3 regions of the Hydrogenophaga sp. H7 genome follow, and region 3 is predicted to be linked to each of the others. Evidence: predicted binding sites of a transcription regulator. Region 3 holds the regulator's gene; each other region holds the start of a gene.
The links. Region 3 encodes sigma-54, which starts transcription at its own class of promoters, with help from an activator protein. Its sites were predicted from a motif close to TGGCANGNAANCTGCTTT; they were not measured.
Positions count from the first base shown of each region.

Region 1 (7,668 bases), on a different contig from region 3:
GCTGGTGGATGTGGCGGAGAAGAATGTGGAGGTGATCCTGCCGGGCTTCACCCACCTGCAGGTGGCGCAGCCGGTGAGCTTTGCGCACCACCTGCTGGCCTACGTGGAAATGTTCAGCCGCGATGCCGAGCGCATGGCCGACGTGCGCCGCCGCACCAACCGCCTGCCGCTGGGCAGCGCCGCGCTGGCCGGCACCACCTACCCGCTCGACCGCGAGCGCGTCGCGAAGACGCTGGGCATGGAGGGCGTCTGCCAGAACAGCCTGGACGGCGTGAGCGACCGCGACTTTGCGATTGAATTTACTGCGGCGGCCAGCCTGTGCATGGTGCACATCAGCCGCTTCTCGGAAGAGCTGATCCTCTGGATGAGCCAGAACTTCGGCTTCGTGAAGATCGCCGACCGCTTCACCACCGGCTCGTCGATCATGCCGCAGAAGAAAAACCCGGACGTGCCCGAACTGGCCCGCGGCAAGACCGGCCGCGTGGTCGGCCACCTGATGGGCCTGATCACCCTGATGAAGGGCCAGCCACTGGCCTACAACAAGGACAACCAGGAAGACAAGGAGCCGCTGTTCGACACCGTCGACACGCTCAAGGACACGCTGCGCATCTTCTGCGAGATGGTGGGTGGTCAGCTGAACCCGGCCACGGGGCAGAAAGAAGGCGGCATCACCGTCAACGCCGCCGCCATGGAGGCCGCCGCCAACAAGGGCTATGCCACCGCGACCGACCTGGCCGACTACCTGGTCAAGAAGGGCCTGCCCTTCCGAGATGCGCACGAAACCGTGGCCCACGCCGTCAAGGCCGCCACCAGCCACAACTGCGACCTGTCCGAACTGCCGCTGGCCGTGCTGCAGGGTTTCAACGCGTCGATCGAAAAAGACGTGTACGAGTGCCTCAGCCTGCGCGGCAGCCTGAACGCCCGCAACACCCTGGGCGGCACCGCGCCTGCCCAAGTCAAGGCGCAGATCGCGCGCCACCGCACCCGCCTCGCCTGACAGCGGTCAGCCGGCCAGTTCCCTCAAGACTGGCGCACAGATGCCGATCTACGGGGGTGAAAAAGTCCGTGGCCCACGGACACTCATCCCTGAACGGAGGTTGTCTTGTCCCTGCTCATGTACTGGATGGCCGGTGTGCTGGCGCTGGCCCTGGCCTGGTGGTTCTTCCGCCGCCCACCGGTGAAAGCGGCGCCCGCACGACCCATCGCTGCACAGCACAGCAATGCCCCCGCGCTGCGCGCCGCCGCCCCGACACCCTCGCCCGCCGTCCGTGAAACCACCCTGCCGCCGGCCGAAGCCATGCCGGCGGAACTCGCTGGATTCCGCTGGCTGCGGGAACAGGACATCGACCCCGCACGCCGCGACGCCCTGCTGGCCGCCTTCCGCGGCATCCCGCGCCCCCCGCGTTCGATGCAGAAGCTGCTGTCGCCGGATTTCGTGGCCAAGGCCGGTTCCGCCGAACTCAGCGAACTGGTGATGGGCGAGCCGCTGATCGCCGCCAAGGTGCTTTCAACGGTGAACTCGCCGATGTACGGGCTGCGCACCCCCGTGACCAACATCGGCCATGCGGTGACCTTCCTGGGCATGAACACCGTGCGCAGCATCTGCCTGCAGTACATGCTGGCCGAGGCCTTCAAGCCCAAGCTGGCCGAGGCGCAGCGCTGCTTCGACGCCATCTGGCAGGCCAGCGCCATCGCCAGCGAACTCTGCGTGCGGCTGGGCAAGGCGCTCAACCTGCCCGATGTGGGCAACCTCTCCACCCAGGTCGTGCTCAGCTTCGTGGGGCAACTGGCGGCCGCATCCCTGATTCCCGCCTCGCGCCTGGAGCCGTGGCACCACCAGAACCGGTTGCAGCGCGCCCACACCGAGCAGGAACTGCTGGGCCTGAACGCCAGCGAAATCGGCAGCCTGCTGATGAAGTCCTGGGAGCTTCCCGAGAGCCTGATCGACGAGGTCTGCGGCGTCGGCCGCCAGCTGGCGACGCCTTTCATGGTCACCGACCGCGCCCGGGCACCGCGGTTTGCGCTGGGCTATCTCTGCGCCCGACTGGGCGAGCACTTTGCGCTGGGAGAGCTCGACAGCCTCGAAGGCTACGACCCGGCGCTGGACATTGCCGCCGACACCCACCACCTGCGCGCCAGCCTGGCCCACCCCGCCCTGGCCCGGCTCGATCAGGCGCTGGCCGCGCCCGAACTGCAGGCCGCGCTGGACCAGATGATGGGCCGCGCCACCGCCGAGGCTTGACCCCGGTCAAGCGCCCGGGCAGTGGTTTGCAGCTACAGTGACGTCCCATGGAAGCGACCACCACCCCCGAAGCCCCCGCCCAGGCCACCACCGGGCTGGACTGGACCCCGCAGCTGCAGACCGGCGACGGCCGCATGGACGACACCCACGAAGAGTTCGTGGAGATGCTCAACCGGCTGCTGGCCACCCCGCAAGACCAGCAACTGCCGCTCTACCTCGAGTTCATCGAGCACACCAAGGAGCACTTCGCCCAGGAAGAGCGCTGGATGGTGGCCACCGGTTTCGCGCCCGACAACTGCCACGCCGGCCACCACGCCACCATCATGGAAACGCTGCACGCCGTGGTGGAGCACTACGAAAAAGACGACAAGGAAATCATCACACGCCTGGCCGAGGCGCTGGTCGAGTGGTTCCCGCAGCACGCCGCCACCATGGACGCCGGCCTGGCGCTGCACATGAAGGACGTGGGTTTCGACTCCCGCACCGAAACCCTGGCCGACCCCAGCCGGGTGCGCCCGGCCACCATGAGCGGCTGCGGCAGCGTCAGCTGCTCCTGACCGCCACCGGGCGGCTACAGTGGGTGGATGAACACACCCACCGCCGTCGCCCCGCCCGCGGGCAGCCGCATCGCCCTGCGCCTGGAAGGCGCCGACTTCCACGATGCCTGGGCCATCGACGCCGCCGAACCCTCGCTCAGCGCCCTCGGCCAGTTCCTGAAATCGGCCCGGGCGACGCCGCGCTGGGTCGATGCCTGCATGACGCTGCGCAACCGCGCGGTGCAACTGGTGGGCCTGAAGAACCTGGGCGAACTCTCCGGCATCCACCCCGCCCGCCCCGACGCCGACTACCGGCCTGGCGAGCGCGTGGGCATCTTCACCCTGTTCGAGAACACGCCCGACGAGGTGCTGCTGGGTGACCGCGACAAGCACCTGGACGTGGTGGTCTCGGTGCATTGCGCCCGCCCAGCCGGACAGCCCGTGCGTGTGACGGTCACCACCGTGGTCCACACCAAGAACCGGCTCGGACGGCTCTACATGCTGCCGGTCAGGCCCATGCACAAGCTGATCGCGCCGTCGGTGCTGCGCGCGATCGGTGCATGACGCACCACTCTTGCAGAAGAACCTCTCCATTGGTGCGTTTTTTGCTTTGACATGGTGCGATTCGCCATGCAGATCCTGTTTTGGCGCCAATCACGCACCAAAAAACGCTTTCTGCACGGAGATTCCTCATGGACGCACTCAAACAGGGCGCCGACGCCCTGTTCATCCTGCTCGGCGGGATCATGGTTCTGGCCATGCACGCCGGTTTCGCCTTTCTTGAACTCGGCACGGTCCGGAAAAAGAACCAGGTCAACGCCCTGGTCAAGATCCTGGTCGACTTCTCGGTCTCGACCATCGCCTACTTCGTCGTCGGCTACGGCGTCGCCTACGGCACGCACTTCTTCATCGGCGCCGAAACGTTGGCCCAGAAGAACGGCTACAACCTGGTCAAGTTCTTCTTCCTGCTGACCTTTGCCGCCGCCATCCCCGCCATCATCTCCGGCGGCATTGCCGAACGTGCCAAATTCTGGCCGCAACTGATTGCAACGGCCGTCATCGTCGGATTTTTCTATCCGTTCTTCGAAGGCATCGCCTGGAACGGCCACTTCGGCGTGCAGGCCTGGATCGAGGCCGCCACCGGCGCCACGTTCCATGACTTCGCCGGCTCCATCGTGGTGCACGCGGTCGGTGGCTGGATCGCCCTGCCGGCGGTGGTCTTCCTGGGCGCCCGCGCCAACCGCTACCGCAAGGACGGCGGCATCTCGGCCCACCCGCCCTCGAACATTCCGTTCCTGGCGCTCGGCGCCTGGATCCTTTGCGTGGGCTGGTTTGGCTTCAACGTGATGAGCGCGCAAACACTGGACAAGATCTCGGGTCTGGTCGCGGTCAACTCGCTGATGGCCATGGTCGGCGGCACGCTGGCCGCGCTGATCGCCGGCAAGAACGACCCCGGCTTCGTGCACAACGGCCCGCTGGCCGGTCTGGTGGCTGTGTGCGCGGGCTCTGACCTGATGCACCCGCTGGGCGCGCTGGTGGTCGGCGCCGTGGCGGGCCTGCTGTTCGTGGTGATGTTCACCGCCACGCAGAACCGCTGGAAGATCGACGACGTGCTGGGCGTCTGGCCGCTGCATGGCCTGTGCGGCACCTGGGGCGGCATCGCCGCCGGCATCTTCGGCCAACAGGCGCTGGGAGGTCTGGGTGGCGTCAGCTTCGGCGCGCAACTGATCGGAACCGCGATGGGCGTGACCTGGGCGCTGCTGGGTGGGGTGGTGGTCTACGGCCTGCTGAAAGCCACCCTGGGCCTGCGGCTGGACCAGGAAGAGGAGTACGACGGCGCCGACCTGAGCATCCACAAGATCAGCGCCACGCCGGACCGCGAAGTCAGCTGGTGAACCCGGGCCGGGGCGGTGGCGCTCAGTGCGCCACCGACGTCGAGAACAGGTTGATCACCACCACGCCGGCAACGATCAGGCCCATGCCGATCAGCGCGGGCGCATCCAGCGTCTGGCCGAACACCCACCACGCGATCAGCGAGATCAGCACGATGCCGACGCCCGACCAGATGGCGTAGGCCACGCCGGTCGGCACACTGCCTAGGGTCTGCGCCAGACAGTAGAACGAGATGGCGTAGCCGATCACCGTGGCCACGCTGGGCCAGAGGCGGGTGAAGCCTTGGGAGGTCTTGAGCAGGGAGGTGGCGATCACCTCGGCGACGATGGCCGCGCCGAGGTAGAGGTAGGCGGCTTTCATGAAGGGAATCTACCCCGGGGGTAATCCGCGGCCGGGAACCACCAAAGCCCCGCGTCAAGGGTCCGCCGCCCGCTTGCCATAGAGTGGGCGCATGCCGCCGGATCGCCCGCCTGAACACGACTCGACCGCCCCCGCCAAAGCCACCCCCCGCGAATGGTGGGGGCTGGCCGCCATCGCCCTGCCCTGTCTGGTCTATGCCATGGACCTGACGGTGCTCAACCTCGCGGTGCCGGCGCTCAGCCGGGCGCTGGCGCCCAGCGCCTCGCAGCTGCTGTGGATCATCGACATCTACGGCTTCCTGGTCGCCGGTTTCCTGATCACCATGGGCACGCTGGGCGACCGCATCGGGCGCCGCCGGCTGCTGCTGATCGGCGCGGCCTTCTTTGCCGCGGCCTCGGTGCTGGCCGCGTTCGCGCGCACGCCGGCCGAACTGATCGTGCTGCGCGCGCTGCTGGGCATCGCCGGCGCGACGCTGGCGCCGTCCACGCTCTCGCTGATCCGCAACATGTTCCACGACGAGACGCAGCGCCAGTTCGCCATCGGCGTGTGGATCACCGCATTCTCGGTCGGCAGCGCCATCGGCCCGCTGGTTGGCGGCTGGCTGCTGGAGCATTTCTGGTGGGGTTCGGTGTTCCTGCCCGCGGTGCCGGTGATGGTGCTGCTGCTGGTGCTGGGGCCGCGCCTGCTGTCCGAGTACCGCGACGAGAACGCCGGCCGCATCGACGCCGCCAGCGTGCTGCTCTCGCTGGCGGCCGTGCTCGCCACCATCTACGCCATCAAGGCCATGGCCGAGGCCGGCCCCAGCGCGGCGCGGCTGGCGCTGCTGGCCACGGGTGTGGCCGTGGGCTGGGTGTTCGTGCGGCGCCAGCGGGTCATCGACTACCCGCTGCTGGAACTGCGGCTGTTCGCCATCCCCACCTTCCGCACCGCCATCGTGGCCTACGCGCTGTCGTGCCTGGCCATGTTCGGCGTCTACATCTTCATCGCGCAGTACCTGCAGATGGTGTTGATGCTCACGCCGCTGCAGGCGGGATGGGCCACCGTGCCCTGGGCCGGCGGCTTCGTGTTCGGCTCGCTGGTGCTGGCGCCGAAGATGGCGGCGCGCTACGGCCCCGGCCCAGTGATGGTCTGTGGCCTGGCCGCTGCGGCCGTGGGCATGCTGCTGATGGTGGGCGCCGACGGCCCGTGGGCGCTGTGGGTGCTGGTGGCCGGCATGGTGGTGGTCAGCCTGGGCATGGCACCAGTGTTCGCCGTGGGCACCGAGCAGATCATCACCTCGGCGCCGCCCGAACGCGCGGGCGCGGCCTCGTCCATCGCCGAAACGGCCTCGGAGTTCAGTGGTGCGCTGGGCATCGCGCTGTTCGGCAGCGCGGGCACGCTCATCTACCGCCACCAGCTGGGCGGCGCGGGGTTGGCCGATGTGCCGGCGCAGGCGCAAAGCACGCTCGGCGGCGCCCTGGAAGCCGCGAACCGGCTGCCACCGGACATGGCCCAGACGCTGGTGAGCGCCGCGCAGGCTGCGTTCACCGACGCGCTGCAGTTCACCGCGCTGGCCAGCAGCGTGCTGGTGCTGCTCGCCAGTGTGCTGGCCGCGCGGATGCTGCGGCGGCCGTAGCCGCCCCGCGGGTCACACCATTGTGTTGACCTGCGTGCCCACCGGGCCGCTGCCCGCCAGCGGCAGGTTGCCGGCCACCCCATTGAGCAGCGTGGCCGCGGCCGACTCCTGCGTCTGCATGGCCTCCTTGAGCACCGCGATCTGCACCTGCTGCTCGGCCGCGCCACGGCGCGTCTGGGCCACGCGGTCCACGACCAGGGCGGGAGAAACGGACATGTCCATGGGAAATCCTTTGAAGCTGTTCAGCCTGTATCGGCCGGTGGGACAGGCGGCTTGAACTGGCGGCGCTGCTGGCCCCGGTGCGCCGCTTGCCTCACTGGTAACAAAACGAACAAAATGGCCGCAGAGCCATTCCGGCCAGACCCCACACGCCGCCCGGGGAGGGAGCGACATGACAGCAGAGGCACCGGCGCACCGGTTTCACATCCGCGTTGACCGCAAACTCACGCACCCGCAGGTGCTCGGCCTGCTGGACGAACACCTGGCCGGCATGCGCGCCGCCTCACCGCCCGAATGCGTGTTCGCGCTGGACCTGAACGGCCTGCGCCGGCCCGAGATCACCTTCCTCACCGCCTGGCGCCTGCCGCCGGACGCCGCGCCCGGCACTGAACCCGAAGCCGTGGGCGAACTGGTCGCCATGGGCGCCCTCAAGGAACTCACGCCCACCACCGCCACCGCCGGCGGCCACGGCGAACTCAAGTCCATGCGCACCAGCGCGCGCCACCTGCGCCAGGGCGCCGCGCAGGCCATCCTGACCGAACTGCTGACCCTGGCCCGTGAACGCGGCTACGCGCGAGTCAGCCTGGAAACCGGCAGCACGCCGGCGTTTGAACCGGCGATTGCGATGTACCGGCGTTTCGGGTTTGTGGAATGCGGGCCGTTTTCGGATTACCGCGAGGATCCGTTTAGTCGGTTTATGAGTACGGAGCAAATATGAACAGCAAGCTTCAAAATCTGATGGCATCTAATTTGCTGAAACAAGAACGTCAATAACTATCAAAGAGTTCAAAAATGGAACTACC
Region 1 is NZ_MCIC01000012.1:521,975-529,642, forward strand. Features, by position in the region: gene argH (argininosuccinate lyase) at 1-997, shown strand, start outside; gene BC358_RS08990 (HDOD domain-containing protein) at 1,103-2,242, shown strand; gene BC358_RS08995 (hemerythrin domain-containing protein) at 2,290-2,799, shown strand; gene BC358_RS09000 (DUF2867 domain-containing protein) at 2,827-3,342, shown strand; gene BC358_RS09005 (ammonium transporter) at 3,471-4,673, shown strand; gene BC358_RS09010 (EmrE family multidrug efflux SMR transporter) at 4,696-5,031, opposite strand; gene BC358_RS09015 (MFS transporter) at 5,123-6,646, shown strand; gene BC358_RS22100 (putative motility protein) at 6,659-6,862, opposite strand; gene BC358_RS09025 (GNAT family N-acetyltransferase) at 7,038-7,583, shown strand; gene BC358_RS21820 (hypothetical protein) at 7,658-7,668, shown strand, end outside.
Region 1: a site for sigma-54 is predicted at 3,373-3,390, ahead of BC358_RS09005 (ammonium transporter). Genes of this name have one in related genera too.

Region 2 (7,668 bases), on a different contig from region 3:
GCCGGGCACGCGCAATTCCCAGTGCTCGACGCTCTGGCAGGCACTGCTGACCGGCCACAGGTGCAGCGACTGCACCGTGTAGAGCAGCGGCTGGCTGTAGCGGAAGCGGGTGTGGTGGTGGATGACGAGTTTCATGCGGGCTCCGGTTCGCGCCGGGGACCCGCATGGTACCCGTCCGGATCAGTGACTCGGCACCAGGAAGTCCTGGCTGATGCGACCGCCGAGTTCGTTTACCCGGTCCAGGAACTGGGTCAGGAAAGCGTGCAGGCCGGTCGAGAGGATCTCGTCGATGCGCGCGTACTGCAGGTCGGCCTTGAGCTTGCCGGCGCGGCGCTGGGTTTCGGCCGATATCTCGTTGGCCACCACGCTCAGGTTGGCCACCACCTCGTTCATGCTGGCTGCCAGGCTGCGCGGCATGTCCGGGCGCAGGATCAGCAGCTCGGCCACGCGCTCGGGCGTGATCACGTCTCGGTAGACCTTGCGGTACACCTCGAAGCCGGAGACGGAGCGCAGGATCGCGCTCCAGTGATAGAAGTCGTACTCTTGGTCCTGCTCGCTGGCGGCACCGAAGAAGTCGCTGTGCACCGCGTGGAACTTCACATCCAGCAGCCGCGCCGTGTTGTCGGCGCGTTCCAGGAAGGAACCCATGCGGTAGAAGTGGAAGGCCTCGTCCTGCAGCATGGTGCCCACCGCCACACCACGCGACAGGTGCGAGCGGTGCTTGACCCATTCGAAGAAGGCGCCCGGGTCGCGCTCGAAGTCCCTGGACTTGAGGTATCCCGCCAGCTTGAGCCAGGTGGCGTTCTGCGTCTCCCACAGCTCGGTGGTCAGCGCGCCGCGCACCGCCCGCGCGTTCTCGCGCGCCGCGCGCAGGCAGGACACGATGGACGACGGGTTGGACTCGTCGCGCACCATGAAGTCCATGACGTTGCGCGGCGTGATGTCATGGCCGTACTTGGCGGTGTAGCTGGGCATGAGCTCGCTGATCGACAGCAGGCCCTGCCAGCCCACCTGCGCCACCGCGGCGGACTGCGGCAGCAGCGAGGTCTGGTAGTTCACATCGAGCATGCGCGCGGTGTTCTCAGCCCGCTCGGTGTAGCGGGACATCCAGAAAAGGTGGTCGGCGGTACGCGAAAGCATGTCGTGTCTTTCTCAGTTTTCCAGAATCCAGGTGTCCTTGGTGCCGCCGCCCTGCGACGAATTCACCACCAGCGAACCTTCTTTCAGCGCCACGCGCGTCAGGCCACCGGGCACCATCTGCACCTCCTTGCCACTGAGCACGAAGGGCCGCAGGTCGATGTGGCGCGGGGCGATGCCGCTGTCCACATAGGTCGGGCAGGTCGAGAGGCTGAGCGTGGGCTGCGCGATGTAGCCGTCGGGCTTGGCCCTGACCACGGCGCGGAACTCGTCCACCTCGGCTTTGGTCGCAGCGGGGCCGACCAGCATGCCGTAGCCGCCCGCGCCGTGCACTTCCTTGACCACCAGTTCGTGCATGTGGTCGAGCATGTACTTCAGGTCGTCGGGGTTGCGGCCCATGAAGGTCGGCACGTTGTTCAGGATTGGTTTTTCGCCCAGATAGAACTCGATCATCTTGGGCACGTAGGGGTAGATGGACTTGTCATCGGCGATGCCGGTGCCCACCGCGTTGCAGATGGTCACGTTGCCGCTGCGGTAGACGCCGAGAAGACCGGCGCAACCCAGTGTGGAGGTCGGGCGGAACACCAGCGGGTCGAGGAAGTCGTCGTCCACGCGGCGGTAGATCACGTCCACGCGCCTGGGGCCCTTGGTGGTGCGCATGTAGACGAAGTTGTCCTTGACGAACAGGTCCTGGCCTTCGACCAGCTCCACGCCCATCTGCTGCGCCAGGAACGCATGCTCGAAGTAGGCGCTGTTGTACATGCCGGGCGTGAGCACCACCACCGTGGGCTCGGCGGTGGTGGCGGGGCTGACCGCGCGCAGGGTCTCCAGCAGCAGGTCGGGGTAGTGCGCGACCGGCGCCACGCGGTTCTGGCCGAACAGGTCGGGGAACAGCCGCATCATCATCTTGCGGTCTTCCAGCATGTAGCTCACGCCGCTGGGCACGCGCAGGTTGTCTTCGAGCACGTAGTACTCGCCCTCGCCTTGCGCATTCGGTGCCCGCACGATGTCGACGCCCGCGATGTGCGAGTAGATCTGGCTGGGCACCTGCACGCCCATCATCTCGGGGCGGAACTGCGCGTTCTGGAAGATCTGGTCGGCCGGGATGTGGCCCGCCTTGATGATCTCCTGGTCGTGGTAGACGTCGTGGATGAAGCGGTTGAGCGCGGTCACGCGCTGCACCAGCCCGGCCTGCATGCTCTTCCACTCGTGGGCGGGAATGATGCGCGGGATGAGGTCGAAGGGGATCAGGCGCTCGGTGCCGGCGCCGTCCTCGTCCTTGGCGCCATAGACCGCGAAGGTGATGCCGACGCGACGGAAGATCATTTCCGCCTCCTCGCGGCGCGATGCCATGACCTCCTCGGGTTGTTGTGCCAGCCACCGTGCGTAGTTCAGGTAGTGGGCCCGCACCTCGGTGGGCGAGGCGTTCATTTCGTCAAACATCGGTCGGCTCATGGGCTTTTTCTCCTGCACCCAGCATAGCAAGGAGCGGGCCAGTGGTCACCCGCCGGGGTCCGCCTCATCGCCCTCGTCCGCCACAGGCGCACCCGGATGGTGCCAGTAGCGGCGCACGGCATCCCGGTGGCAATGCACGCTCAAGGGCTCATCGCTGCGCCACAGAGCCGCACCACATTGGGGCGATGCCACCCACCGCATGCCCCGCGCGTCGTAGCGGTCCCGGACCACCGGTGCCGGGTGCCCGAACCGGTTGCGGTAGCCCGACTGGACCAGCGCCACCGAAGGCCGCAGGGTGTTGAGCAGCACCGGGCTGCTGGACGAGGCACTGCCGTGGTGCGGTGCCAGCAGCAGGTCGGCCCGCAACTGCGGTTGCGCCAGCGCCAGCCGGGTTTCGCGCTCGGCATCCAGATCGCCGCTGAGCCAGGCCCAGCGCCGGCCATTGCCCACGCGCAGCACGCAGGACATGGCGTTGCTCGGCAGCCGTCCCTGGCCGGCGGCATCGAAATGTTCGGGCGACGGGTGCAGCAGTTCAAAGTCCACCCCGTCCCAGTGCCAGCGCTGACCGGCCAGGCAGCGCTCACCCTCGCCGGAAGAGGACAGCCAGCGCGCCCTTGGCCAGGCCGCGTGCACCGCGCCCGAACCACCCGAGTGGTCGCTGTCGCGGTGGCTCACCACCACCATGTCGGGCGCCTCGCCCAGCGCGCGCAGCAGCGGCACCACCACCCGGTCGCCAGCGTCGCTGCCGGGGCCGTAGCGCGGACCGGTGTCGTAGAGCAGGCTGTGGCCGGCGGTGCGCACCAGCACCGCGCTGCCCTGCCCCACGTCGACCGCCAGCACCTCGAACTCGCCTGCCTTGGGCCGGGCGGGCGACCAGGCCAGCATCGGCGTCAGCAGCACCAGACCAGCCGAGCGCAGGGACCAGGGCAGGCGCAGCACCAGCAGCAGCCCGCCGGCCACTCCACACAGCGCCAGCGGCAGGGGCGGGATGGGCTGAAACAGCGTGGCCCAGCGCCAGCCGCCCAGCCACTCCAGACACACCACCAGCCCCTGAACGGCCCACGCCGCCAGATCCCACAGCGGCGGCACGATCACGCCCAGCATGGCCAGCGGCGTGACCACACCCGTCACCCAGGGAATGGCCAGCAGGTTGGCCACCAGCCCCGCCAGCGACAGCTGCCCGAACAGCAGCACCCCCAGCGGCGCCAGCGCCACCGTGACGACCGCCTGCTCGCGCAGCAGGCGGCGCACCGGCCCCGCCTTCTGCCGCGATCCCGAGGCGAACAGGATGCCCACCGCCACAAAGCTGAGCCAGAACCCCGGCTGCACCAGCGCCCAGGGGTCCAACGCCAGCACCGCCACCATCGCCAGCAGCCAGACCAGGGGCCAGGGCCACTGGCGCACGCCCTGCCGCAGCCCCACCACCAGCGCCAGCATCAGAACCGTTCGTTGCGCCGGCACGCCCCAGCCCGAAAACAGCGCGTAGGCCGCCGCGGCCGCCACACCACCCCAGGCCGCCGCCCGCGGTGCCGGCACCGCCAGCAGCACCCCCGGCCACGCATGGGCCCAGCGCCGCCAGCCCCAGCCGATGCACGCCGTGGCCAGCCACGCAAACACGGTGACATGAAGACCGGAGATGCTCATCAGATGAGCCACACCCGTGTCGCGAAACAGGGTCCAGTCGCTGCGCTCGATCGCCGCCTGGTCGCCCACCACCAGCGCCGCCAGCACACCGGCGCTGCGCGGGTCCTGCACACGCGCAGCGATGCGGTCCGCCACCCACTGGCGCGCCGCTTCGACCGGGTGGCTGCCGCTGGTCCCGAGGAACAGCGGCGCCGGGTCGCGCGGGCCATCGCGCAGGTAGCCGGTGGCGCCGATGCCCTGCTCCCAGAGCCAGCGCTCGCGGTCGAAGCCATGGGGGTTGGAGGCACCGTGCGGACGCTTGAGACGCACCGTCAGCCGCCAGGCGTCGCCCGCGCGCCAGGTGCGTCCCGCCCCCCGACCCCGGAAGTCGCTGATCAGCAACCGTGGCGGCAGGTCCACCGCCTGGCCGTCCCGCGTCGCCGATTCGACGGTGAACTCGAAGCGGTCGTTGTCGGCGCCGCGCTGGGGCATGGTGGCCACCTGCCCGGTGACCACCAGGTTCACGCCTTCCAGACCGGTGGCCAGCGCCTGCGCCTGGTGGCGCGCAGCGCGCAGGCCCGTTGCTCCGGCTGCCGCGAGCGCACCCGCCAGCAGGGCGGCGCCCAGCGCAAGCCCGGCACGTCGCCTGGCCCCGACCCGTGCAGCAACGCCGGCCAGCAAGAGCGCCGCCGCCAGCAGCCCCGCGTACCCCGCCACCGGCCACAGCCGGGCCTGCAGCAGTTGCAGGGCCACGCCCAGCACAGCACCGGGCAGCACCGCCCACAGCGGGTGCATCAGGCGATCCGCCGGACAGCCGTGCGCCGTGGCGCGGGACTTGCTTGGTTGTGTCGAACGCGCGCGGCAACCCGCCCTGGCAGCGTTTTCATTGTTTGTGACTCCCTGTTGAAAGTGACCCCAGCATGGCCATCCATGTCGCCCTGAGCCACATCACCCATTATCGGTACGACCGCCTGGTCAAGCTCGGCCCGCAGGTGGTCCGCCTGCGCCCGGCGCCGCACAGCCGCACCAAGGTGCTGTCGTACTCGCAGAAGATCGAACCGGCGGGCCACTTCATCAACTGGCAGCAGGACCCGTTCGCCAACTACCAGGCGCGCCTGGTCTTTCCCGAGCCCACCACCGAGTTCAAGGTCACGATCGACCTGGTGGTCGAGATGGCGGTCTACAACCCGTTCGACTTCTTCCTCGAACCGCGCGCCGAGAAGTTTCCGTTCACCTACGACGAGGCTCAGAAGCAGGAACTGGCCCCCTACCTGGCCACCGCACCGATGACGCCCCTGCTCAAGGGCTATCTGGAGCAGGTCGACCGCAGCGAGCAGCGCACCATCGACTTCCTGGTCGGCATCAACCAGAAGCTCTGGAAGGACATCGGCTACACCATCCGCATGGAGCCGGGCGTGCAGACGCCCGAAGAGACGCTCACGCTCAAGAGCGGCTCCTGCCGCGACTCGGGCTGGCTGCTGGTGCAGCTGCTGCGCCACCTGGGTCTGGCGGCGCGCTTCGTCTCGGGCTACCTGATCCAGCTGACCCCCGACGTGAAGGCCATCGACGGCCCCAGCGGCCCCGAGCAGGACTTCACCGACCTGCACGCCTGGTGCGAGGTGTTCCTGCCCGGCGCCGGCTGGATCGGCCTGGACCCGACCTCGGGCCTGCTGGCCGGCGAAGGCCACATCCCGCTGGCCTGCACGCCGCAGCCCTCCAGCGCCGCGCCGGTCGAGGGCGGCGTGGACAAATGCGAGGTCGAGTTCAGCCACCACATGGCCGTCACCCGCATCTACGAATCGCCGCGCGTGACCAAGCCCTACACCGAAGACCAGTGGGCCGAGGTGCTGAAGCTGGGTGAGCAGGTCGACGCCGATCTGGTGAGGGGCGACGTGCGACTGACCCAGGGCGGTGAGCCCACCTACGTGGCCGTGAGCGACCGCGACGCCGCCGAATGGAACACCGACGCGCTGGGCCCCACCAAGCGCGGCTACGCCACCGAGCTGCTGGGCCGCCTGCGCGAGCGCTACGGCGACGGTGGCTTCGTGCACATGGGCCAGGGCAAGTGGTACCCGGGCGAACAACTGCCGCGCTGGGCGCTGTCGGTGTTCTGGCGCGCAGACGGCGAACCCTGCTGGACCAACCCCGCCCTGCTGGCCGACGAGCGCGACGAGGCCCACTACAGCGCCGACGACGCGCAGCGCTTCACGCAGGCGCTGGCGCGCCGGCTGGGCCTGTCCACGCAATACATCACCCCCGGTTACGAGGACACCTGGTACTACCTGTGGCGCGAGCGGCGCCTGCCGGTGAACGTCGACCCGTTTGACAGCAAGCTCGACGACGAACTGGAGCGCCAGCGCCTGCGCCGTGTGTTCGGCCAGGGTCTGGACGCCACCGTGGGCTACGTGCTGCCGCTGCAGGCCTCGGGCCACGGCCCGCTCTCGAACAACGGAAAGAGCAGCTTCCACCGGGTCAGCGGCACGGTCTGGTCCACCGGCCCCTGGTTCTTCCGCGACGAGCGCATGTACCTGATCCCAGGCGATTCGCCCATGGGCTACCGGCTGCCGCTGGATTCGCTGCCCTGGGTGTCGATGGGCGACTACCCCTACCACATCGAGCAGGACCCGCACAGCGCGCGCGACCCTCTGCCCTCTGGCGCGGCGCTGCGCCACCAGGTGCACCCGCACACCGTGGGTGGCGGTTTCGCCGAAGGCGGCACCGTCTCGCTGCAGGGCACCGACTGGTTCGACGAACAGGGGCCGGGCAACGAAACCGAGGCACTCGGCCTGCGCCGCGGCCAGCCGCACCCGGCCTCTTCGCCGGCGCAGCAGCTCTCGTCCCGCTTGCCGCGGCGCGGCGAATCGGCCGCCTGGCTGACCCGCACCGCGCTGGTGGTGGAGGCGCGCGACCCGCAGCGCGCCAACGGCCCCAAAGCCGAGAAGGCCAGCGGCGGCAAGGTCCAGCACCTCTACGTGTTCATGCCACCGATGCAACGGCTGGAGGACTACCTCGACCTGCTCTCCGCGGTCGAGGACACAGCCGAGCGCCTTGGCGTGAAGATCGTGCTCGAAGGCTACCCGCCGCCGCGCGACCCGCGCCTGACGATGCTGCAGGTCACGCCCGACCCCGGTGTGATCGAGGTCAACATCCACCCCAGCAGCAGCTTCGCCGAACTGGTCGAGCGCACCGAGTTCCTCTACGAGGCGGCGCACCAGACGCGCCTGTGCGCCGAGAAGTTCATGACCGACGGCCGCCACACGGGCACCGGTGGCGGCAACCACTTCGTGCTCGGCGGCGCCACGCCATCGGACTCGCCCTTCCTGCGCAAGCCCGAGCTGCTGGGCAGCCTGGTCGCCTACTGGCACAACCACCCCTCGCTGTCCTACCTGTTCAGCGGCCTGTTCATCGGCCCGACCAGCCAGGCGCCGCGCGTGGACGAGGCGCGCAACGACC
Region 2 is NZ_MCIC01000015.1:15,090-22,757, reverse strand. Features, by position in the region: gene BC358_RS11475 (transglutaminase family protein) at 1-135, opposite strand, end outside; gene BC358_RS11470 (alpha-E domain-containing protein) at 181-1,140, opposite strand; gene BC358_RS11465 (circularly permuted type 2 ATP-grasp protein) at 1,153-2,592, opposite strand; gene BC358_RS11460 (ComEC/Rec2 family competence protein) at 2,638-5,010, opposite strand; gene BC358_RS11455 (DUF2126 domain-containing protein) at 5,136-7,668, shown strand, end outside.
Region 2: a site for sigma-54 is predicted at 5,040-5,057, ahead of BC358_RS11455 (DUF2126 domain-containing protein). Genes of this name have one in related genera too.

Region 3 (7,668 bases):
TTGCCGGCCTCTTCCTCGCCGCTCAGGCACTTGCTCATGAAGGCCTTGCGCTCGTCGCCCTTGAGCGTCTTGGCTTTCGGGTCGGCATTGCAGGTCTTCATGCGGTTCTGCTGGGCGGTCGGCTTCTTGTCGGCCGCAGGGGCCGCCGCCGGTGCCGCGGCGGGAGCGGGTGCCGCAGCGGCGGCGGGTGCGGCCGCAGGAGCCGCCGTCTGGGCGAGGGCCAGGGAGAGGGTTCCGGTCAGGGCGAGCAGGGTCAGCAGTTGTTTCATGTGGTGCCTTGTGGGGTGAAGCGCCCGAAACGGGCCCGGAAACGATACCCGCGTTTGTCTTAAGGCTGTCTGACAGCCGGGGGCAGGGCTTTCCCGAACCTAAAATCCCGTCCCTATGCTCAAGATCAAACAGGAACTGCTGGCCGGCCTCGCGCAGGCGCTGGACCAGCTCTCGCCCGGTGCCGGCGACAAGGCCGCCTTCGAATCGCCCAAGGTCGCCGCCCATGGCGACTACGCCGTCACGGCCGCCATGCAGCTGGCCAAACCGCTGAAAGCCAACCCGCGCCAGCTGGGCGAGCAGCTCAAGGCCGCGCTGATGGCGCTGCCCGTCTACCAGCAGTGGGTGGCCGACATCGAGATCGCCGGGCCCGGCTTCCTGAACCTGCGGCTCAAGCCCGCGGCCAAGCAGGCCATCGTGACCGAGGTGCTGCAGGCCGGCGAGGCCTTCGGCGTCCAGCCGTCCAACGGCCAGCGCCTGATGGTGGAGTTCGTCTCGGCCAACCCCACCGGCCCGCTGCACGTGGGCCACGGCCGCCAGGCCGCGCTGGGCGACGCGATCTGCAGCCTGTATGAAACCCAGGGCTGGGACGTGTACCGCGAGTTCTATTACAACGACGCGGGCGTGCAGATCGGGACGCTGGCCACCAGCACGCAGCTGCGCATCAAGGGCTTCAAGCCCGGTGATGCCGAATGGCCCGAGGCCGCCTACAACGGCGACTACATCCAGGACATCGCCAACGACTACCTGGCGAAGACGACGGTGCATTCCGACGACCGCGAATTCACCGCCAGCGGCGACCCCGAGGCGCTGGACGACATCCGCCTGTTCGCCGTGGCCTACCTGCGCCACGAGCAGGACCTGGACCTCAAGGCCTTCGCGGTGAAGTTCGACAACTACTACCTCGAATCCAGCCTCTACACCAGTGGCCGCGTGGACGCGACGGTGCAGAAGCTGCGCGAGGCCGGCAAGACCTACGAGCAGGACGGCGCGCTGTGGCTCAAGTCCACCGAGTACGGCGACGACAAGGACCGCGTCATGCGCAAGGGCGACGGTTCGTACACCTACTTCGTGCCCGACGTGGCCTACCACATCGCCAAGTGGGAGCGCGGCTTCACCAAGGTCATCAACATCCAGGGCACCGACCACCATGGGACGATTGCGCGCGTGCGCGCCGGCCTGCAGGCCGCGGGCGTGGGCATCCCCCAGGGCTACCCGGACTACGTGCTGCACACCATGGTGCGCGTGGTGCGCAACGGCGAAGAGGTCAAGATCAGCAAGCGCGCTGGCAGCTATGTGACCCTGCGCGACCTGATCGAGTGGACCAGCAAGGACGCGGTGCGCTTCTTCCTGCTCAGCCGCAAGCCCGACACCGAATACACCTTCGATGTCGACCTGGCGGTGCAGAAGAACAACGACAACCCGGTCTACTACGTGCAGTACGCCCACGCGCGCATCTGCTCGGTGCTGGCGGCCTGGGGCGGTGACGTGGATTCGCTCGCCGGCGCCGACCTGTCGCCCCTGGATACGCCGGCCGCGCAGTCGCTGATGCTGCTGCTGGCCAAGTACCCGGCCATGCTGACCGCGGCAGCCGAGGGCTTTGCGCCGCACGACGTGACCTTCTACCTGCGCGAGCTGGCCGCGGCCTACCACAGCTACTACGACGCCGAGCGCATCCTGGTGGACGACGAAGCGGTCAAACGCGCCCGTCTGGCGCTGGTCCGGGCAACGGCACAGGTGTTGCACAATGGCCTGGCCGTGCTGGGCGTGAGCGCCCCGCAGAAGATGTGAACCTCCCACCTCCCATGAACATTTCATTCCCGCAGGCCCGCGCTCAGCGTGGTGGCACCCTGGTCGGCTTCGTGGTTGGCCTGCTCGTCGGCCTGGGCCTGGCGCTCTCGGTGGCTGTGTATGTGACGCGCGTGCCGGTGCCCTTCGTGGACCGCGGTGTCACCCGCAAGCCGGCCGACGATGCGGCCGAGGCCGAACGCAACAAGGGCTGGAACCCGAACGCCGGGTTGGTGAACAAGCCGCCGCCGCTGCCGGCTCCAGTCGAAACGACCCCGCCGGCCGCCGGCGACGCGGCACCGAAGGACGCCTCAGCGGCGGAGCCCGACAAGGCGCCGGCCGCCAAAGCCGCTGACGCGGCCACCAAGCCGGACAGCGATCCGCTGGGCGACCTCATGAGGGCCAAGGCCGGAGGGGCGTCGGAGCCCGCGGCTGCGCAGGGGGCCGACCCCTTCTCCTACTTCGTGCAGGCGGGGGCATTCAAGTCTCCCGAAGAGGCGCAGGCGCAGAAAGCACGGCTGGCCATGCTGGGCATGGACGCCACCATCACCGAACGCGAGCAGGCGGGGCGCACCGTGTTCCGTGTCCGCATGGGACCATTTGGCCAGAAGGCCATGGCCGAGGCCACGCGCGAACAGCTGGAGGTGAACGGGGTGGAAGCGGCGCTGGTGCGGGTGCAGCGCTGATTGCACGGTACCGAGGAACTTTTCGCTGTCCCGGGAGCCTGATTCAGGTCATTTCAAGGAGTCCGATTCCATGCATCGTCGAGATTTTTCGCGCAGCCTCCTGGTGGCTGGTGCCGCCACCGCCAGCGGGCTGACCCTGTCGCCGGCCCTGGCCCAGCGCGTGGCCTTCAAGGAAGGCACCGATTTCCAGCGGCTGGCCAAGCCGGCGCCGACCGAGAGCCCGGCGGGGCAGGTCGAGGTGGTCGAGTTCTTCGCGTACAGCTGCATCCACTGCTACAACTTTGAACCGGTCTTTCATGAGTGGATCAAGCGCAAACCGGCCCATGTGACGGTGCGCCGCATGCCGGTGGCCTTCAACCAGAACTTCGTGCCGATGCAGCGCCTGTACTTCACGCTGGAGGCCTTGAACCTGGTGGACACGCTGCACGTCAAGGTGTTCAAGGCGATCCACGAAGAGCGCCAGCCGCTGACGACCGCGCCCGCCATCACCGCCTGGATCGAAAAACAGGGTGTCAACCGCGAGCAGTTTCTGGGCATCTTCAATGGCCAGGCTGCCAAGCTGGCGGAGAAGGCCGTTGGTCTGCAGGACGCCTACCAGGTGGAAGGCACGCCCGCCCTGGGCATCGCCGGCAAGTTCTATGTGGGCGGACAAGGGCCGCGCACCCTGCTGGTGGCGGACTCGCTGATTGCCGAGGCCCGCAAAGGCTGACCGGTTTCTGACCCTCTTCCCTTCGGAGCCCGCCCTGTGCGGGCTTCCTGGTTTCATGGCGGGCACAATGTGCCGGCGCAGCGGCGAAACGCTCTGGGCGCCGCTACAATGAATGCAAGATCTGTGCCCTCAAACGCCATGCACCCACACGCACCAACCCCCCGTTCCATCGCCCGGATGTTGGCCGTCATTGGCCTGATGCTGCCCCTGCTGGCGCTGGCCGAAAAGGCCGACAAGGACAAGCCCATGAACGTGGAGGCCGATGCGCTGCGCTACGAAGAGACACGCCAGACCAGCGTGTTCACAGGCAACGTGGTGATCACCAAGGGCACCATCCTGATGCGCGGTGCCAAGCTGGACGTGCGCCAGGACCCGCAAGGCAATCAGTACGGTCTGCTGCTGGGCACCCCCGAAAAGGCCGGTTTCTTCCGCCAGAAGCGGGAAGGCGTGGACGAATGGATCGAGGGCGAGGGTGATCGCATCGAATACGACAGCAAGGCGCAGACGGTGCTGTTCACCGGTCGCGCGGTGCTGCGCCGCTACCGCGGCACCCTGCTCAACGACCAGAGCGTGGGCAGCGAGATCCTCTACAACAGCCTGACCGAGGTGTTCACGGTCAAGGGTGGGGACACCAGCAAGACCGCTGCCAACCCCACCGGCCGCGTGCGCGCCATGCTCACGCCGATCCCGGAAGAGGAGAAGAACGGCCCCGCCGCCCCGGCGACCGATCCGGCCACGCTGCGTCCCAGCGGCAAGATCACCGAGCCCAAGAAGTGACGGAGACCGTCGCCAGCGCCAGTCCGTCGGGCGGCATGCCGTCGCACAGCCGTCTGGAGGTCCGGGGACTCAAGAAGTCCTATGGCAGCCGCAAGGTGGTCAAGGACGTGTCCCTGTCGGTGGACAAGGGCGAGGTGGTGGGACTGCTGGGTCCCAACGGCGCCGGCAAGACCACGTCGTTCTACATGATCGTCGGCCTGCTGCGGGCCGATGGTGGCGAGATCCTGCTGGACGGTCACCGCATCGAGTCCCTGCCCATCCACCGCCGTGCCCGGCTGGGGCTGGGCTACCTGCCGCAGGAAGCCTCGATCTTCCGCAAGCTCACGGTGGCGCAGAACGTGCGCGCCGTGCTGGAGCTGCAGCAGGACGCGAACGGCCAGCCGCTGTCCGCGCGCGAGATCGATGCCCGGCTGGACGAGCTGCTCAAGGAGCTGCGCGTCGACCACCTGCGCGATTCGCCCGCGCCCGCCCTCTCGGGCGGTGAGCGCCGTCGCGTGGAGATCGCCCGCGCGCTGGCCACCCGGCCGCGGTTCATCCTGCTGGACGAGCCCTTCGCCGGCATCGACCCGATCGCGGTGCTGGAGATCCAGCACATCATCAGTTTCCTCAAGTCGCGCGGCATCGGTGTGCTGATCACCGACCACAACGTGCGCGAAACCCTGGGCATCTGCGACCACGCCTACATCATCAGCGACGGTCATGTGCTGGCCAGCGGTACCACCGCCGAGATCATCGAAAACGCCGAGGTGCGCCGCGTCTACCTGGGCGAGAACTTCCGCATGTGACGGAATGAGCCGATGAAGCAAGGTCTGTCGCTGCGGGTGTCGCAGCACCTCGCGCTCACGCCGCAACTGCAGCAGTCGATCCGCCTGTTGCAGCTGTCCACGTTGGAGATGGCTCAGGAAGTCGAGCAGATGCTCGACGAGAACCCGTTCCTGGAACGGGGCGAGGAAGTGGCCGATCGCGAAGATTTCGGCGTGCAGACCGCGGACGCACCGGTGGTCGCCGGCGAGCAGCTGGAAGAAGCGGCGCAGCCGGTGGTCGAGCTGCGCAGCGCCGAACCGGACACCCGCACCACCCAGGCCGACAGCGCAGACAGCGCCAGCGACGAGGTCGAGAGTCGGCTGGACGGCGCCGCGCCGGTCGAAGAAAGCTGGGAAGGCGACGGCACCGTCGAGATGGCGCCCGACGACAGCGAATGGGGCGGCGATGCACCCGCGCGCAACAGCGGTTCCGGCGGTGACGACGACGACACCGCCACGGCCGCCGACCTGGCCCGTGTGCCGGTTAGCCTTCAGGACCAGCTGCACGAGCAGGCGCGCTGCCTGCGCCTGTCGGACGAGGACAGCGCGGCGCTGTACTTCCTGATCGAGTCGCTCAACGACGACGGGTATCTGGAGGACAGCCTGCACGAGCTGGCGCGCGCCTGCTGGCGCCTGACCGCGGGCCGGCCGGCCGACGAAGAGCCGCGCTTCGACGAAGTCGAGGCCATTGAGCAGCGCCTGGGCATGGCCCTGCAGTGGCTGCAGCAGATGGAGCCCACGGGCGTGGGCGCGCGCGACCTGGGCGAGTGCCTGCGGCTGCAGATCATGGAGCTGCGCAACACGCCCTCCGCCCGCGCGGCGCTGGCGATCTGCGAGCAGCCGCTGGAGCTGATGGCCAAGCGCGACATCAAGCGCCTGTGTGCGGCCACCGGGCACGACGACGAGACCGTGCGCGCCGCGCTGGCGCTGATCGCCCGCCTGGAGCCCAAGCCGGGCCGGCGCTTCGTCGACGTCGAGCGCAACGTGGTGGTGCCCGACGTGATCGTCACCCGCGCCGGTCGCGGTTTCAAGGTCTCGCTCAACGCCGAGGTGATGCCGCGCCTGCGCGTGCACGACGTCTATGCCAACGCCCTGCGGGGGCGGCGCGAGGCCGGCGGCGAAGCGGGCCACGCGGCCATGCAGCAGCGGCTGCAGGAAGCGCGCTGGTTCATCAAGAACATCCAGCAGCGCTTCGACACCATCCTGCGCGTCTCCAGCGCCATCGTCGAGCGCCAGCGCAACTTCTTCATGCACGGCGAACTGGCCATGCGCCCGCTGGTGCTGCGCGAGATCGCCGACGAGCTGGGCCTGCACGAGTCGACCATCAGCCGCGTGACCACGGCCAAGTACATGGCCACGCCGTTCGGCACCTACGAGCTCAAGTACTTTTTCGGCTCCAGCCTGGGAACCGAGACCGGCGGCAATGCGTCGAGCACGGCGGTGCGCGCCCTGCTCAAGCAGTTCATCGCGTCCGAAGAGCCGACCAAGCCGCTGTCCGACAACCAGCTCTCGGACCTGCTCAAGGAGCAGGGCATCGAGTGCGCGCGCCGCACGGTCGCGAAATACCGCGAGGCGCTGCGCATCGCGCCGGCGAACCTGAGAAAAGCGCTTTGAACCAATTGAATCTTTTCCTCCCCTGCGCCGCCGGCGTGGAGGACTACCTCGCCGCCGAAGTCACGCGCATCACGGGCGAGACCGCGGTGCAGAAGTCGCGCGCCGGTGTGGCGCTGCTGGCGTCCTGGCGCGACGCGCTCAAGCTCAACCTGCACTGCCGGCTCGCGCAGCGCGTGCTGGTGCAGCTCTGGCACGGTGGCTACCGCAGCGAGAACGACCTGTACGCGGCCGCCAGCGAGGTCGCCTGGGAAATCTGGTTCACGCCGCAGCAGACGATCAAGGTCGAGGTCACGGCGCAGCACAGCCCGCTCAAGAGCCTGAACTTCGCGGCGCTCAAGATCAAGGACGCAGTCTGCGACCGCTTCCGCGACAAGCGCGGCGAGCGCCCCAGCGTCAACACCACCTGGCCCGACGTGCGGCTCTACGCCCACCTGACCACCGACACGGTGAGCCTCTACATCGACACCTCGGGCGAGCCGCTGTTCAAGCGCGGCTGGCGCGAGGACAAGGGCGACGCGCCGCTGAAGGAAACGCTGGCCGCGGCCATGATCGCCGCCACCGGCTGGAACGGTGCCGAAGCCGAATCGCTGGACGACATCGTGCCGCTGTACGACCCCTGCTGCGGCAGCGGCACGGTGGCGATCGAGGCGGCACAGATCGCGCTGCGGGTCGCTCCCGGTCTGCAGCGCCGCTTCGCGTTCGAGAAGCTGCTGCCGTTCCAGCCACACGTCTGGCACGCCCTCAAGGACGAGGCCGCGAAGCAGCGCCGCGAGTGGCCGGCCGGGCGCAAGCCCATCGTGTTCGGCAGTGACGTGGCCTTCCGCATGGTCGACTTCGCGCAGCGCAACGCCGAACGCGCGGGTGTGGCCTTCGCGATGGAGCTGCGTGGCGGTGACGCGCTGCAGCGCATGCCGCCGACCGACAAGCCCGGCGTGATGCTGCTGAACCCGCCCTATGGCGAGCGCATTGCGGCTGCCGGGGTGGCAGGGCAGAGCGCCCAGGTGCGGGCGGCCGAACGCGGTGC
Region 3 is NZ_MCIC01000020.1:171,085-178,752, forward strand. Features, by position in the region: gene BC358_RS21530 (PsiF family protein) at 1-269, opposite strand, end outside; gene argS (arginine--tRNA ligase) at 385-2,058, shown strand; gene BC358_RS21540 (SPOR domain-containing protein) at 2,073-2,741, shown strand; gene BC358_RS21545 (thiol:disulfide interchange protein DsbA/DsbL) at 2,812-3,450, shown strand; gene lptA (lipopolysaccharide transport periplasmic protein LptA) at 3,628-4,227, shown strand; gene lptB (LPS export ABC transporter ATP-binding protein) at 4,263-5,012, shown strand; gene BC358_RS21560 (RNA polymerase factor sigma-54) at 5,025-6,644, shown strand; gene BC358_RS21565 (class I SAM-dependent RNA methyltransferase) at 6,641-7,668, shown strand, end outside.